DNA from 4 places in the Exiguobacterium sp. S22-S28 genome. Region 2 is predicted to be linked to each of the others. Evidence: riboswitches for the same ligand, from Rfam matches in the RefSeq annotation. Region 2 holds a riboswitch; each other region holds the start of a gene.
The links. A riboswitch is a leader RNA that binds a small molecule or an ion and turns the genes downstream of it on or off. The one in region 2 is predicted to bind S-adenosylmethionine.

Region 1: it holds a riboswitch for S-adenosylmethionine, as region 2 does, so the genes downstream of both, ACHA8N_RS13200 (methionine ABC transporter ATP-binding protein) here and ACHA8N_RS15310 (LLM class flavin-dependent oxidoreductase) in region 2, are expected to answer to the same signal.
Region 3: it holds a riboswitch for S-adenosylmethionine, as region 2 does, so the genes downstream of both, metK (methionine adenosyltransferase) here and ACHA8N_RS15310 (LLM class flavin-dependent oxidoreductase) in region 2, are expected to answer to the same signal.
Region 4: it holds a riboswitch for S-adenosylmethionine, as region 2 does, so the genes downstream of both, ACHA8N_RS14205 (methionine ABC transporter ATP-binding protein) here and ACHA8N_RS15310 (LLM class flavin-dependent oxidoreductase) in region 2, are expected to answer to the same signal.

Annotation. Positions count from the first base shown of each region.
Region 1 is NZ_JBHFFC010000030.1:55,517-59,772, forward strand. It holds gene ACHA8N_RS13190 (MetQ/NlpA family ABC transporter substrate-binding protein) at 1-560, opposite strand, end outside; gene ACHA8N_RS13195 (methionine ABC transporter permease) at 592-1,257, opposite strand; gene ACHA8N_RS13200 (methionine ABC transporter ATP-binding protein) at 1,254-2,276, opposite strand; SAM riboswitch class I at 2,357-2,462, opposite strand; gene ACHA8N_RS13205 (bifunctional cystathionine gamma-lyase/homocysteine desulfhydrase) at 2,522-3,688, opposite strand; gene ACHA8N_RS13210 (PLP-dependent cysteine synthase family protein) at 3,681-4,256, opposite strand, start outside.
Region 2 is NZ_JBHFFC010000031.1:168,617-172,872, forward strand. It holds gene ACHA8N_RS15305 (ATP-grasp domain-containing protein) at 1-742, opposite strand, end outside; gene ACHA8N_RS15310 (LLM class flavin-dependent oxidoreductase) at 739-1,797, opposite strand; SAM riboswitch class I at 1,870-1,977, opposite strand; gene ACHA8N_RS15315 (DUF975 family protein) at 2,096-2,734, opposite strand; gene ACHA8N_RS15320 (DUF2325 domain-containing protein) at 2,802-4,073, opposite strand; gene ACHA8N_RS15325 (DUF817 domain-containing protein) at 4,164-4,256, opposite strand, start outside.
Region 3 is NZ_JBHFFC010000030.1:641-4,896, reverse strand. It holds gene ACHA8N_RS12920 (EAL and HDOD domain-containing protein) at 1-119, shown strand, start outside; gene pckA (phosphoenolpyruvate carboxykinase (ATP)) at 181-1,749, opposite strand; SAM riboswitch class I at 1,982-2,108, shown strand; gene metK (methionine adenosyltransferase) at 2,236-3,444, shown strand; gene ACHA8N_RS12905 (GNAT family N-acetyltransferase) at 3,583-4,071, shown strand; gene ACHA8N_RS12900 (alpha/beta hydrolase) at 4,156-4,256, shown strand, end outside.
Region 4 is NZ_JBHFFC010000030.1:262,546-266,801, forward strand. It holds gene ACHA8N_RS14195 (alpha-glucosidase) at 1-245, opposite strand, end outside; gene ACHA8N_RS14200 (aminotransferase class I/II-fold pyridoxal phosphate-dependent enzyme) at 410-1,597, shown strand; SAM riboswitch class I at 1,660-1,764, shown strand; gene ACHA8N_RS14205 (methionine ABC transporter ATP-binding protein) at 1,848-2,861, shown strand; gene ACHA8N_RS14210 (methionine ABC transporter permease) at 2,851-3,516, shown strand; gene ACHA8N_RS14215 (MetQ/NlpA family ABC transporter substrate-binding protein) at 3,552-4,256, shown strand, end outside.

The DNA.
Region 1 (4,256 bases), on a different contig from region 2:
ATGTTCGTTTTAAATTTAATTTTCTTTGGATTTTCTACGATATCTTTCAATTGTGCATCTGTTGTTTTACCGTCTTTTAGTTTGATGAGTCCTTCGTTTTGAAGGAATGTCAAAACGCGTCCACGTTCTGCGACGTTTGAGCTCGTTAAGATCGTTGCGCCTGTTGGTAATTTGTCAAGTGACTTGTACTTCTTAGAATAGACACCGAGTGGTTCAACGTGAACGCCGCCGGCACTTTCAAATTTATAGTCTTTGTTTTCTTTTTCTTGTTGCTCAAGATACGGTACGTGTTGGAAGTAGTTCGCGTCGATTTCTTTTTCAGCAAGTGCTTTGTTCGGTAACACGTAATCTTGGAATTTCTTGATTTCGAGTTTGTAGCCTTTTGCTTCATATTCTTTTTGAACGTGCTCCAAGATTTCAGCATGGGGAACGTTTGATGCTCCGATGACGAGTGTTTTTGAATCGCCGCTGCCTGATGAAGATTCTTCTCCACATGCTGCAAGGCTGACTGCTAAGACCGATACTGCTGCTGTGCCGACAAATTTTTTCCAAAGTTTCATGAATGATTCCTCCAATGAATTAAAGTTAGTATTATCGTTTATCGATTGCTTTGACGAGCAAATCACCAATAATCTGAATAATGAAGACGATGACGAGAATCAGCAGTGTCGCGATAACGGTGATGTTATTTTGTGAGCGCTGGAAGCCTTCGATGAAGGCCATGTCGCCCAGTCCACCACCACCGGCTAACCCGGCCATTGCCGTGTAACCGACGAGTGCGACGAGTGTTACGGTAATACCTGAAACGATTGCCGGAAGAGCTTCCGGAATCAAGACTTTATAGATGATTTGGAACTTCGTTGCGCCCATCGATTCGGCAGCTTCAATGACCCCTTTATCAACTTCACGAAGAGCGAGTTCGACCATCCGGCCGTAAAACGGTGCTGCACCCAGAATTAACGCCGGTAACGCAGCGGTCGGTCCTAAAAATGATCCGACAATGATTTTCGTAATCGGGATCAACAAGATTAATAAAATGATAAACGGAATCGAACGGAAGATATTGACTAAAAAACTGAGGACAGAATACAATGCTCGGTTCTTGAATAACAATTCTTCGTTTGTCGCGTATAACAATAGACCGATAACCAATCCGAGGATAAACGTCGCGAGCCCTGCAACAGCCGTCATATAGACTGTACTACCGGTTGCTTCCCAGACCATATCCCAATCCACATCTGCAAAAAATGTACTCATCGGTGATCCACCTCCACTTCAACGTCACTCGCTTGAAGTTTGGCGATGACCGCTTGTGTTTCATGTTCGGCACCGATCAACTGAATGAACAGCGTCCCAAGGGCGCCATCTTGCGTCTGTCCGACGTTCCCGCCAATGATATTAAATAATAAGGTCGAATCTTTCATGACTTCGGCAAGAATCGGGCTTTCAGCAGTTGAACCCACAAACGTCAACTGAACGATTTTCCCGGTCGGATACCGTTCCCGTAATTTCGCAAACGTCAATTCGTTTTCTGACGAAGACGTCAACTGTTTCACGAACTCTTTTGTCATCGCTTGTTTCGGATGACGGAAGACTTCGGCGACCGGTCCTTGTTCGACGATTTTCCCGGCTTCCATGACGGCGACCCGGTTACAGATTTTCTGAATGACGTGCATCTCATGCGTGATCAAGACGATGGTCAGTTTCAGTTTTTTGTTGATGTCGACAAGCAACTCTAAAATCGAGTCCGTCGTTTTCGGATCAAGCGCACTTGTCGCTTCGTCACATAATAAGACGTCCGGGTTCGACGCCAGTGCCCGGGCAATCCCGACCCGTTGTTTTTGTCCACCCGAAAGTTGAGACGGGTAAGCACCTTCACGTCCGTCGAGTCCAACGAGTTGAATCAGCTCGGCGACCCGCTCTTTACGGCGTGCTTTCGGATAACCGCCGAGTTCGAGCGGGAACATGATGTTTTCTTCAACCGTCCGCGACCACAGCAGGTTAAAGTGCTGGAAGACCATCGAGACGTTTTTGCGAACACCGCGTAATTCTTTTGGACGTAACGTCGTCATTTCGACCCCGTCGATTTGGATTGAGCCACTTGTCGGAGCTTCTAACATATTCAGCAATCGGATCAAGGTGGATTTCCCTGCTCCCGAATAACCGATTATTCCAAAAATTTCACCGCGCTCGATTGTTAAGTCGACATTGACGACGGCTTCAACCGATCCGCGCTTCGAGCGATAAATCTTTCCTACATCCTGTAAGCGAATCAATACTGTCCCTCCTAAACGTAAAAAAAGTGCGCACGTTTTAGAGCAAACGCGCGCACTTTTTCAGTACACAAAACCATTTGCTCTCATCTTGCAGACGTTCGTCTGCTGGAATTAGCACCACTTCGGAATAAATTCCGCGGTTGCCGGGTTTCATCGGGCCAGTCCCTCCACCACTCTCGATAAGAGTTATCGGTATTTAGTTATTTTTAATATAATCTGAATATTAGCAGGGCTTATTTTGCTTGTCAAACAGTTTTTTCTGAAACCGGCTGAAGCAGGCTGAACGCACGTGCTAAATCTTCTTTTAAGTCTTCTGCATCCTCAAGTCCAACCGAAATCCGGACAAGACCATCCGTGATGCCGAGCTCAGCGCGACGTTCTGCCGGAATCGAGGCATGTGTCATGCGTGCCGGAACAGAAATTAAGCTTTCAACAGCTCCAAGACTCTCAGCCAGCGTGAAGAAATGTGTCGCTTCGACGAGTTTCTCCGCGTTTTCCGCTGATCCGACATCAAAGCTGATCATGCCGCCAAATCCAGTCGCCTGTTTTTGTTGTGTCGCGTGACCCGGATGTGTTGGAAGTCCGGGATAGAAGATGTTCGAGACGACATCTTGTTCCTGTAAGAACTGAACAAGATCGTGTGACGTTTCTTCGATTGCATCCATTCGGATACCAAGTGTCCGTAAACCACGGACGAGCAGGAAGCTGTCCTGCGGTCCAAGAATACCACCTGTCGAGTTTTGAATGAAGTGAAGATCTTCACCGAGTGCATCGCTGTTGACGACGACGAGTCCGGCGACGACGTCTGAATGTCCGCCGATGTATTTTGTTGCACTGTGCAAGACGATGTCTGCACCGAGTGCAAGTGGTTGTTGCAAGTATGGTGTCGCAAACGTGTTGTCGACGACGAGTTTCAGATTATTGCGTTTCGCGATGTCAGCGACAGCAGCGATATCCGTGACTTTTAACAAGGGGTTCGTCGGTGTTTCGACATACAGCATCTTCGTGTTGTCTTGAACCGCAGCTTCCGTCGCGGCGAGATCCGTCGTGTCGACGAACGTCACTTGGATGTTGAACTTCGGCAAGACACGTTGCATCAAACGGAACGTTCCGCCGTAGACATCATCGGTCATGACGATATGGTCACCTGACTCCAGCAGGTTAAAGACAGCATGAATCGCAGCCATTCCTGATCCGAAGGCGAAGCCACGTGCGCCGCCTTCAAGGTCCGCGATCAATCGTTCGATGCTTGTCCGTGTCGGGTTGGCTGTCCGCGAGTATTCGTAACCTTCTTTTAATTGACCGATTTTCTCTTGTTTGTACGTACTCGTTTGATAAATCGGAGGTGTCACGGCACCAGTTGCTCGATCGACGCCTGTTCCTCCATGAATCAATGCTGTCTTTTTACGCATGTGTCTCGTCCACCTTTTCAAAGATTTGTTGGCTCAAATACCGTTCGGCACTGTCGGCGAAGACGGTGACGATGGTACTGCCGGGAAAACGTTCTGCAATATCAAGTGCTGCCGCGAGTGCCGCGCCGGCTGAACTGCCGACGAGCAGACCTTCACGTGCCGCTAATTCATGAACTTTCGTGAACGCGTCGTGGTCCGAAATCGTATGAATCTCATCGACCAGATCGCGGGAAACAAGGCTCGGCCATTTAGCCGTCCCGATGCCTTCCGTCTTATGCGGTCCGGCTGGTCCTCCGTTGAGGACAGAGCCTTCCGGTTCGACGATCGCGCCTTTTGTTCCAAGCCGCTCTTTCAAGTAGGCAGCGGTTCCTGCAAACGTTCCGCCTGACCCGCATCCGGCGACGAACCAATCGATGTGATCGAGTTCCGCCATCAGCTCAGGACCAAGTGTCCGCTGATATGTGACCGGATTTTCTTCGTTTTCGAATTGAAGCGGGACGTAGCTATTCGGAATCGTTTGTCCCAGTTCTTTTGCTTTATCAATCGCGCCTTGCATATCGAGTTCAGT
Region 2 (4,256 bases):
GGATGATTGGATCATCGAATCCATCAACGACTTTAAACTTCATCGGAGTTTGTGGTGCTTCTTCCCCGACCGGGCAGAACAAGTCATCGATCACACACGCATCCGCCGGGCACAGTTCAAAGCCTTCTGATGTATCAACTTGTACGGCGTAAACGAATTTTCCGCCGACGAATTCACAACGCGTGATATACGGTTCAGGCGCTTGGATATACTCTTGAATCAGGGTGATGCCGTCGACCGGCTCATCAAAGGTCGGACCATCGAGATACGTTTCAAGTGCTTCAATCGAATGGAACAACTGGACACCAAGTCCTTTTCCGGCACGGTTGTGTTTCGTGATGAACGACGACACCCCGATGTTTTTCGCCGCTTCAACAATCTGATCACGTCCGACGGCAGCCGTCGTTTTCGGAACACGGATACCGGCTTTTCGAAGAGCCGTATATTGATTGATTTTACTGACTTCCAGTCGCAACGCACGTGTTCCGTTGAAGACCGTCCGGTCGTGTTCCTCGAGCCATGCGAGCACCCCTTCCGTCAGTTCCGGCGCGTAGCGGTGCCCGCGCGTATGCGAAGACGCACTCATCCGGCTGTAGAAGACGCCTTCTGGCGGGATTTCATCAAGCGGGACCTGTCCTTCATCGAGATGCCACTGTTCATACGGCAACTCCAGTTCCTCGAGTCGTTTAATTAAATGGTCCGTCCATTCTTGGTTTTCGTGTAAGATATGAATTTTTGTCATTTGGTTTGACCTACCTTTCGTTTTTCTTCGACAAGCGGCATGACGTCGCGCGCGAAGCGTTCCATCTCTTCAAGTTGTGGTGAGAATTGAAGTAATAATAAGGAGACACCCACCTGCTCAAACGCAAGAATCCGTTCGGCAATCTGTTCCGGTGTGCCGATCAAATCAGGACGGAGTCCGCGGTTGGAGACTGAATAATCGTTCCGTTTTACCTGCTGTTCGAGTTGCGATTTGCTGACGAAATCGTCGTACCCGACGTACCCGGCACCGTCTTCCTTGACGTCCGTGATCCGTTGCCACTCTTGAACGGCCTCTTCTTCCGTATCGCGGCAGATGATATACGCAGCCAGTCCAAAACTTTCAAGCGGCGGTTGTCCGGTCGCTTGTCGACGCGCCTTCATATCCTCAATCTTGACGGATACTTCTTCTACCGTTCCGCCGTGCATGACATAGGCATCACAATGATTGACGATGGTTTGTTTGCCGGCTTCACTTTCCCCGCCTGCGTACAACTTGATGCCCGGTCGTTGAACCGGCTTCGGATGCAGTTGTGTCTTCTCAAGCGTATAGTAGTTCCCGTCGAAGCTGTACGGTGAGGCGTCTGCCCATAATCCTTTCATGATCGTGACAAACTCTTCCGTCCGCGCATACCGTTCGTCATGCGCCGTGAAGATCCCGTTGTATTGCCGCGCTTCTTCTTCCCACCAGGCAGAGACAACGTTCAGCGTAAAACGTCCGTTGCTGAGTTGGTCGATGTTTGCTGCCATCTTCGCCGTCGTCGCCGGATTATGGAACCCCGGACGGACAGCTGTCATGATTTCCAGCCGTTCTGTCGTCGCAGCAATCGCCGCTGCTGTCGTCCAGGCTTCAAGACTTGGCGCTTCCAGCCCTTTGATGTCATTTAAGTTTAATTCTGCAATCAGCGTCGTCGAAAACCCGATTTGTTCTGCTATTTGCGCCACCTGTTTGGCATAATCGAACGTCGCCGGCATCTGTTCGTCCTCGACGTTTCGTAACCACCCTCCAAAAATCGGTAACCAAAATCCATACTCCATTTGCTATGTCCCCCTTATTAAAAAAATCGCTCTTCTCGAAAATCGAAAAGAGCGACGGATTCATCATGTCTGCTCTTATCTGTAAAGGGGTTGATCCCTTTAGGAAGTAGCACCTTCCGCGCATGATGCGGGGTTGCTGAAGTGTCTTCGGGCCATTCCCTCGACTTCTCTTGATAAGAATTATTGGAATTATCGTACACTTTTTAGTAGAGTAAAGCAACCACTAAACCTTGTTTTCCAATCGGAATTAAAAACAGTATCAAAAAAGGACGAGAGCTGGGCTCTCATCCTCATTTTCTTAATATGGGGCAACAAACGTCGACTCTTCGACAGGTGCTTCTTCACCGCGGATGCGGTCATAAAACTTGGCGAGGGTGACGCTGAAGTAAGGTCCAACCCAGAGGAAGGCAATTCCGATCGTAATCAAACCAAGCAGGAACCAACCAATGAAGGAGAGGACAAGCATAAAGGCTTCCATCTTGTGACCATCCATCATTTGGCGTGATCGCGTAATCGCATCTAAAATACCGATCGACGGTTCGTCACGTAAAATGTAATAGGTCAGCATATACGAAAATGACTTGATGATCCCTGGAACGATCAACAGTAAGAACCACAATCCAAGAAGAATACCTTGAACAAGCGACAGACCGACTGCTTTCAAGAAAAACTTATACGGCTCGAATAAATCGACGATTTTTGCCTCTTCTTTACGGGCGACAGACAGCGCAAGCCATGCCCAACCGATGGCAAGCGGCAGGAACAGGATGTTCAACACAAATCCAATCACATCGATGAACTGAAAGTCTTCGTTCGGAGCAGAAGAAAACGTAGTGGGAATCCCTTGAATGATGAGAAACAGTAAAAACATGAGTGCCATTAAGACCCAGCGACCGTTAAGTGACTCACGTGCCGATAGTTTTAATTCTTTAATCATAAAGATCCTCCTTAAAATAAGTGCTACTCCTATTTACGGTTTATGCGGCAAGGAGTTTCAGTTATTTTTAAGATTTTCCTGTTTTTAACTTGTGCAGGCGTGCTTTTTCGAGCTGACGTTGGCAGGCCGTATAGAGCGAACGACGACCATCGAGGCGTTCCATCGCAAATGGGATGGCATGTTTTTTGGCTTGTGCGATGACATGGGCTGACGCCGCATGGGAAACACGACTCGTAATTACGACGATGGCATCCGTCTTTTGCGCGAGGCTGGCAATTTTCTTCGCCGACTGGGCATCTCCCGCTAAATGAATCAGCTCGATTCCGGTCTCAGCAAAAAATGTCCGGTAGACCGGTGCCTGCTGTTCGTTTCCGACGATGACGAGCCGCATTCCTTTAAACGCTGCAAACTCAAGCGGCTCCTTGTCGACGTAATCGATGGGTTGTCCCGGCAGCGACGTCGTGACGAGCGGTGTCATCGGTTGTTGTTTCTTTTCACGAATCCGGCGTGGTTGCCGGACCTTTTTCACAGTCGGTTTTCGCTTCATCTGCTTGGCATATCGTCCGGTCGATTTTTTTGATACGGATGTCACGTCCATTTCTGCCGTCGCGTCTGTTGGTTTCGATTCTGTTGACGGATCGAACGGTTGAACGATCGGTTCTTCATATTGGAAGGCATACTTCCAGGCAATCGTCAGTGTTTCCGGATGACCTTTCCACATCACCAAGTCGACGAGTTGTCCTTCCTTCAATTGAAAGAATCGCATATCTTCGACCGGAGTTGCGTAGTAAAACGGTTTTCCCGTTTCATCCTTCAACGGACCGTTGACCGTCGACTCGATAATGCCATGATTTTTGACGATACATTTTTCAAAGACGATTCGTTGCTCCAGCGTCTTCATTTGATCGGTTGCGACGACGGCGAGCACTTCCAGTGACGTCCGCCGTTGGTCTTGATGAATAATCTGGACGCGGACTTCCATGCCGTGCTCGAGATTCCATTGACGGATTTCCTTTTCCGAGATATGGCTGTTCGGCCATTCCTGCAACGATCCGCCTTTTAATTCCCGGACAAATGTGTACGCATACCGTTGTTCGACAATCGGTTCGTCCGATTTTGGCATTTCCGTCAGCGGACCGGGTGACATCGGTTGCTCTTCTTTCGTCTGTTGAATCATCTCTTGCGGATGTACGCGTGGTGTATAATAGCGCGACAGTTGGACCCACTCATCGATTCCCCGGATTTCCTCGAGCAGCAACTCCCAATCTTCCGCCGTTTCAACGATCTGTAATTTACCGGCGACCAATTCTTTCGCCCGTTCCATGATTTGTTGCATCATCTCAAACAACCCCTTTGCTTTTTTTCAACTATAGCAAGGGGATTTCGTGTAGGTTGGTCTAAAAATAACCAGGTATTTTTTTGTTTAGGGTTAGGTTTTAATTTCGATTGACGGGTCGCCCAACCGGTATTTTTCGACAGCCACAATTAAGATTGTGATGATCACAAGCAAAAACCAAGACGA
Region 3 (4,256 bases), on a different contig from region 2:
TGCTCAGCCAACGTTTTGGGATTTCGAAAAAACGTGCATACGAACTGTTAAAAGAAAGTCAAGAATGGCTGGGTCAAAAAGAAGGCCATTTACAAGAAGAAACGGATTCGATTGTCTGAGTAAACAAAAAGGTTGAGCTTCCGCTAAGGAGCTCAACCTTTTTGTGATCACCACTCCTTGTTAAACGCGAGGACCAGCTGATTTGATCGCATCCGTCGCACTGACGAAGCGGGTGAAGTTCTGCTTAAATTTATGTGCGAGAGCTGTTGCTTGCTCTGTATAAGCAGCTGAATCTGCCCACACTTTGACCGGATTGAGTAAATCGGTCGGAACACCGGGTACTTCGATTGGCATATGAAGTCCGAAAATCGGATGCTCCTCTGTCGGAATGTCCGTAAGCAGACCGTTGACAGCGGCATTGACCATCGTCCGTGTATACGCCAGCTTCATCCGGCTGCCTGTTCCGTAAGCGCCGCCGGTCCAACCCGTGTTGACGAGATAAACCGTCACGCCGTGGCGATCAATCAACTCACCGAGCATCGTCGCATATTTTTCAGGGATCAACGGTAGGAACGGTGAGCCGAAGCAGGTCGAGAACGTCGCTTCCGGTTCCGTGACACCGCGTTCTGTCCCAGCCAGTTTCGACGTGTAGCCGGACAGGAAGTGATACATGGCTTGCTCTTTTGTTAATTTACTGATGGGAGGTAACACACCGTACGCATCAGCCGTCAAGAAAACGATCGTTTTCGGATGACCGGCACGTGACGGGATGGCAATGTTATCGATGGCTGTGATCGGATAAGCCGCACGCGTATTTTCAGTCAGCGACGTATCATCATAGTCCGGAGTCCGGGTGTCATCGAGGACAACGTTCTCAAGAACGGTTCCGAAGCGGATCGCGTCAAAGATTTGTGGTTCTTTTTCGCGCGACAAGTTCACCGTCTTCGCATAGCAGCCGCCTTCGATATTGAAGACACCGTCATGAGACCAGCCGTGCTCATCGTCACCGATCAATTGACGGCTGTCGTCAGCTGACAGGGTGGTCTTACCAGTCCCTGATAGACCAAAGAATAAGGCAACATCACCGTCGTGTCCAACGTTTGCGGAGCAGTGCATCGATAATACTTCTTGTTGCGGCAACAGGTAGTTCATGACGGAGAAAATTGATTTTTTAATTTCCCCAGCATACTCCGTCCCACCAATCAAAACGATCCGGTGTTCAAATGACATCGCGATGAATGTTTCTGAGTTGGTTCCATCGACCGTAGGATCGGCTTTAAAATGTGGTGCGTAGACGACCGTAAATGGTTCAAAGGCCGCTACCTTAGGATATTCACGTAAAAACAACTGCTTCGCAAACAAATTATGCCAAGCATATTCGGTCACAACGCGCACTGGAAGGGTGAAATGTGTATCGGCACCAGCAGCAGCTTCTGTATAGTAGAGTTGATCCGCTTCGTTCATGTAACGAAGAACTTTCTGTAACAGCTGTTCGAATTTATCCGATTCCATCGGTTGATTGACGTGACCCCAATCGATGTGCATCTCACATGAGTCATCGCGGACGATGAACTTGTCTTTCGGTGAACGACCTGTAAATTTCCCCGTTTCTACAGACAAAGCACCATTTTCTGCAAGAACTCCTTCGTTGTTGCGAATCGCATGTTCGACTAGTTCGGCAACGGATAGTTGCTTGAACACATGCTCCTTCTTGAGTAGTTCTTCGATATTCAGGACCGTCATCGGCATCCTGACCCCACCTTTCCCCTACGTTGGTTTTGGCTCCATCAATAGTATGACACATTCATTATATATGACATACTAAAGATAGGGCAATCATTTTCATGCGCTGATTTCTATTTATCTGGAAACGCTTTCAGCATTAACAGTTTAACATCTCTTTCGAAATTTTTCGACTAGAAATTAAAACGTTGCTTGACAGAGTGGGCACAAGTTTATATCATGTAATTCGTAACGGATACTCTTATTCTGAGCAGGTGGAGGGAACAAGGCCCGAAGAAACCCGGCAACCGTCTTATATTAATTTCATCATTAATGTAGGAAAAGGTGCTCTCCTGAAGCGAAGTAAACACTTCGAACGATAAGAGGGTAAAGGAAGAACGCACAACCTTTCCCTGACCATTTTTGGACATGGAAAGGTTTTTTTCATTTTACCGTCCCACTCAACTAGGGGAAATGAGTACACCGTCAAATTCTTTTTTGGGAGGGTCAAACATGACAAACCTTAATCGCCGACTATTTACGTCGGAATCAGTAACTGAAGGTCACCCGGATAAAATCTGTGACCAGATTTCGGATTCAATTTTGGATGCGATTCTTGCAGCGGATCCAAACGCACGTGTTGCGGCAGAAACTTCTGTCACGACAGGACTTGTTTTAGTCGCAGGAGAAATTACGACATCGACTTACGTGGATATCCCGAAAGTCGTTCGTGAGACCATTCGCGAAATCGGCTATACACGCGCTAAATACGGTTTCGATGCAGACACATGTGCTGTATTGACTTCAATCGATGAGCAGTCAGCAGACATCGCTCTTGGTGTCGACCAGGCGCTTGAAGCACGCGAAGGAAACATGTCAGATGAAGAAATCGATGCAATCGGAGCAGGAGACCAAGGTCTGATGTTCGGTTACGCAACGAAAGAAACACCTGAACTGATGCCACTTCCGATTTCACTTTCACACAAACTGGCACGTCGTCTTGCAGAAGTCCGCAAGACAGGACAACTCGATTACCTCCGTCCGGATGGTAAAACGCAAGTTACGGTTGAATACAACGAGAACAACGAGCCTGTTCGCGTCGATACAATCGTCATCTCGACACAACATGCAGAAGAAGTAACGCTTGAGCAAATTCAAGCGGATCTGAAAGAACACGTCATCGCTCCGGTCATCCCGACGGAATACATTGACGCTGAAACAAAATTCTTCATCAACCCGACTGGTCGTTTCGTCATCGGCGGACCACAAGGTGATGCTGGATTAACAGGTCGTAAAATCATCGTTGATACGTACGGCGGTTACGCACGCCACGGCGGTGGTGCATTCTCTGGTAAAGATCCAACCAAAGTCGACCGTTCTGCTGCCTATGCAGCACGTTACGTCGCGAAAAACCTCGTCGCATCTGGTCTTGCGGAAAAAGCAGAAGTTCAACTTGCTTACGCAATCGGTGTTGCGCACCCGGTTTCAATCGCTGTCGATACGTTCGGAACAGGTAAGCTTCCAGAAGCACAACTCGTCGAATTGATCGCAGAAAACTTTGATCTTCGTCCAGCAGGCATCATCAAGATGCTTGATCTCCGCCGTCCGATTTACCGTCAGACAGCAGCATATGGTCACTTCGGTCGTACAGACATCGAATTGCCATGGGAGCAAACAGATAAAGCCGCTGCACTTGAAGAGCAGGCAAAACGTTTCGCATAATCCAAAGTTCAGGAACTCCTTTTTGAAGGAAGTTTCTGAACTTTTTTTGTTTCTCCGGAACTTTGCAGGGATACGACTGAAATTTCTAGAAAAGGGTAAAAGAACATGAGTCTGTAAAAGGAAAAGGGGGATTTCGGTATGGAGATACGCGAAGCAGTTCCTGCTGATGCAGCACGTATTCATGATATAGCGCTCACATCTTGGATGGATACGTACGAGGAGATCTATTCAGAGCGCTCGAAAGCCCATTTCGTCCAAGAAGCGTATCCACAGGAAGAAGTGGTTCGGGCGATTCGAACGGCTGAAGAAGCCCGTGGAGAATACTTTAACGTAGGACTGATTGAAGGGGAAATCGTGGGATTTATTCATGCAATCGATGTGGAAGGAACGTGGGAAATCGTCCGCTTGTATGTCCTGCCGAAATACCAACAGAACGGAATCGGGCGGCGACTGATTCGGGAACTCGAGCGCCAAGGTGCTTCTCCAATCGAAGTGTACGTCGAATCCCGTAATTATAAAGCCCGTCACTTTTTGACCGCGTATGGATTTAAGGAAATCAGCGAGACGACGGAAGAAGTGTTTGGACAGGTGGAACCTGTGACGCGGTTGCAACGTATATACGAATAAGGGAAAAGAAATCCGACTTGAGGCGGTTTTGCCGAAGTCGGATTTGTTGCATACTAAATGGATATCTGATGAAGAGGTGAGCTTGTGGTAGAACAACCAACCGGAGTGATTGTCCTTGTATATCCACTCCAATTACGTGCCCGGCCGAGCGAAGCATTGATTCGCGTCTTGGAACGGGAATATGA
Region 4 (4,256 bases), on a different contig from region 2:
TCCAAATCGGACAGCGTTCCCGCCTTTTCCATGATCGTATAATAGTCGGAAATATCATATCCGTTATCGATATCAGGTGATGTATAACAGGGGTTCAACCAGATGACATCCACACCGAGCGACGCGATGTAATCCAACTTTTCAATTACACCCCGTAAATCGCCCATTCCGTCTCCGTTCGAGTCCTTAAAACTGCGCCAGTACACTTGATAGACAACGGCTTCTTTCCACCAGGCTCGATTCATCCCATCATCTCCTTTATGTATTCAATCGTCTTCTCATCCAGTGTATCAAAAACACGAAAGGCATCGGTTCTTTTTACCAATTATAAGCAATTCTTAAAAAACACTTTTCTTTTTTCTGAAAATTCGTTATCCTTGACGACAATACCTAACAAGGAGGAACACAGATGAAACATTTCGCCCCATCGATTGCGATTGATCGGCTGCCCGCTCCGGTCTTTGCTGAACTCGCTCAGCGGATTGGTGCCGTCAAAGCAGCCGGTCACGACGTCATCACGCTTGGTCAAGGAACGCCGGACCAAACTACGCCCGTACATATTTTGGACGCCTTAAAAGAGGCCATCGGCGACGCCGCTAATCTGCAATATCCTCCGTTTCGCGGACATGATTTTCTCAAACAGGCCGTCGCCGATTTTTATCAGTCCGAATTCGGTGTGACGATTGATCCTGCTTCTGAGGTCGCCATTTTGCTCGGCAGTAAAGCCGGTATCGTCGCCTTGCCGCAAACGATCGTCAATCCGGGTGAAGGTGTCATTGTTCCCGATCCCGGTTACCCCGACTACCTGTCTGGCGCAGCATTAGCAGGTGCTTACCCGATCACGCTACCTCTCCTTGCGGAAAATGCTTTTTTACCTGACTACACATTGCTCGATCCGACGGATGTCGAACGAGCCCGGATGTTGTTCCTCAACTACCCAAGCAATCCGACCGGCGCGACGGCGACAGCGGAAGCCTTTGAACAGACGGTCGCTTTCGCTGACGCAAACGACATTTGTGTCGTTCATGACCTGGCGTACGGCGGCATTAGTTTTGATGGTCCGACCCGAAGTTTCCTCCAGACCGAAGGGGCGAAAGACGTCGGAATCGAACTGTTTTCGTTATCGAAACGCTTCAACATGTCCGGCTTCCGCATCGCCTTTGCAATCGGAAATCCATCCGTCATCTCGAGTATCGAAACGTACCAGGAACACTTATACGTCAGTGCCTTCACACCGATCCAACATGCGGCGACTGTTGCTCTCTCAAGCGACCAGACGTGTGTCCGTGAGCTGAGTGCACTGTACGAAGCCCGTCGTGATGCCTTGTTCGGCAAATTACAGGACATCGGATGGGACGGACCGATCCCTGGTGGTTCGTTCTTCGTCTGGTTGCCGGTCCCGTCCGGCTTTACGTCACAAAGCTTTACCGACCACTTGCTGGATGAAGCACATGTCGCTGTCACACCGGGACATTTCTTTGGTGAATATGGTGAAGGCTATGTCCGGATCAGTTTGATTGCCGACGTCGATCGATTGGTGGAGGCCGCCGAACGGATCGGTCAGCTCAATCTGTTTCAGCAAGCCGTTGCGGAATAATTCTGAAAAAACATTTGACAGGTGGGAATGATTTCCGTTACAGTAAGTCCCAACAGCATATCTACTTATCGCGAGCGACCGAGGGATTAGGCCCAACGACGTCCGGCAACCACCTTTTAGGAACGGTGCCACATCCTACAGAATGTTTTCATTCTGAGAGATAAGTTACGAATTCTTACATTTCGTCGCTTTTTTCTGGTTGCTCTTAACTGGAAAAAGGCGATTTTTTTGTATAGGGAGGAAACAACAGATGATTGAATTTAAAGGCATCACCAAACGGTTCGTACGTGACCGGACACCGATTTTCGCCCTGCGCGACGTCAACTTAACGATTCATCAAGGAGAAATTTTTGGCATCATCGGTGAATCCGGTGCCGGAAAAAGTACATTGCTGCGCTTGATCAACGGACTTGAAACACCGACCCAAGGAACGGTCAAAGTATCTGGTGTCAAACTGTCCGATCTATCCAAAGGCAGTCTAAGAGAATTGCGTCTGAAGATCGGAATGATCTTTCAACATTTTCAATTGATTCAATCGCGGAACGTTTCCGACAACATTGCGTTCGCCTTAAAAGCAGCCGGCGTCAAACGCAGTGATTTCCCAAGCCGGATCAAAGAACTCGTCGCTTTGGTCGGACTGGAAGGATTTGAGACGAATTTCCCGAGCCAACTCAGCGGCGGCCAAAAACAACGGGTCGGGATTGCCCGCGCCCTTGCGAATAATCCGAGTGTCCTGTTATGTGACGAAGCAACATCAGCGCTCGATCCGGTCACGACCCTGCAAATTCTGGAATTGCTGAAAGACTTAAATAAACGACTCGGCTTGACGATCATTCTGATCACCCACGAAATCGATGTCGTCAAACAAATTTGCCACCGCGTTGCTGTCATGTCACAAGGCGAAGTCGTCGAAGTCGCGAGTACATACAACATATTCAGTCAGCCGACCCATGACGTCACGAAACATTACGTCGATACAGCACTGCAAATCGAGTTGCCGGAACGGATTTTGCGAACGACACCTGGAAAAATCATTCGTCTCCAATTCACGGGAGAAAAGACCGGCGAGAGTACGCTGTCAGAAGCGATCAAACAATTTGATATCTCGGTCAGCATCCTGCACGGCAAGGTCGATTATATTCAAGACGTCGCCTTTGGGGTGTTGATCGTCAGCCTGACCGGTCCAACGCTTCACGTCAACCGGTCTCTGACTTGGCTGGAGGAGCAACTCCATACGCTTGAGGTGATTCAGGATGTGGCTTGATCGAATTCAAACGATGTTACCGGAGCTAGCAAAAGCCTTAGGCGAAACGGCCTTAATGGTCGGAATTTCCCTCGGCTTTGCCCTCGTCGTCGGGATTCCGCTGGGAATTCTTTTATTCATCACCGACCGTGGATTGTTTTTCCAAAACGTCTTCGTTCGCAGTATCTTGGACTTTTTCGTCAATATCGTTCGTTCGTTACCGTTCATCATCTTGCTCGTCGCGCTGATTCCACTGACGCAATTGTTGCTCGACAATACGATCGGCCCGACGGCCGCTTCTGTCAGCTTAAGTGTTGCCGCTATTCCGTTCCTCGCCCGACTTGTCGAGACCTCACTACGTGAGATCCCACCGGGCTTGATCGAAGCCGCTGAGGCGTGCGGCGCAACACCATTTCGTATCATCATCAGCGCCCTGTTACCCGAAGCTCTTCCCGGGATCATTCAAGCGGTGACATTGACGACAATCAGCTTGATCGGCTTTTCTGCCATGGCCGGTATCGTCGGCGGCGGTGGTGTCGGCGACCTCGCCATCCGCTTCGGCTATTACCGGTACGATAACGTCATCATGATCGTGACGATCATCGTGCTCGTCGTCATCGTTCAAAGTATTCAAGGACTCGGCAATCAACTTGCCCGTCGTGCTGATAAACGTTAAATCCAAAATAGAGACCATTAAGGGAGAGAATGACTATGAAAAAACGATATGCCTTTTTAGCAACAGGATTACTGGGAGCCGGGATTCTTGCCGGCTGTGGCGACAGCAGCGCGAAAGAAGAAACCAAGTCGATCAAGATCGGTGCGACGAGCGGACCTTACAGCGACATGGTCAAAGAAGCGATTCAGCCTGGTCTTGAAAAGAAAGGCTACAAAATCGAAATCGTTGAATTCAGCGATTATATCCAGCCGAACATCGCGCTCGGCAGCGGCGACATCGACGCGAACTTGTTCCAACACTCGATCTATCTGAAGACGTTCGCGAAGGAAAAGAATCTCGATCTTAAAGGGCTGATCACTGTTCCGACGGCACCGATGGGCTTATACAGTAAATCCTATAAGTCGCTTGATGACGTCAAGACAGGCGCGGAAGTCGCAACACCAAACGATCCGACCAACCAAGCCCGCGCGTTAAACTTACTCGCTGAACAAGGCTGGATTGAATTGAAACCGGACGCTGACCCGTTGACGGTTTCTGAAAAAGACATCGTCAAGAATCCAAAAAAACTCGTCATCAAACCTCTGGAAGCAGCACAGTTACCACGCGCCATCGAGAGTGTTGATATTTCTGCCGTCCCTGGAAACTTTGCGCTTGCTGCGAAATTTGATTTACTTGATGCGTTGGCACTGGAGAAAATGGACGAGCAGTACCGGAACTTAGTCGCTGTCAAAACAGCAGAT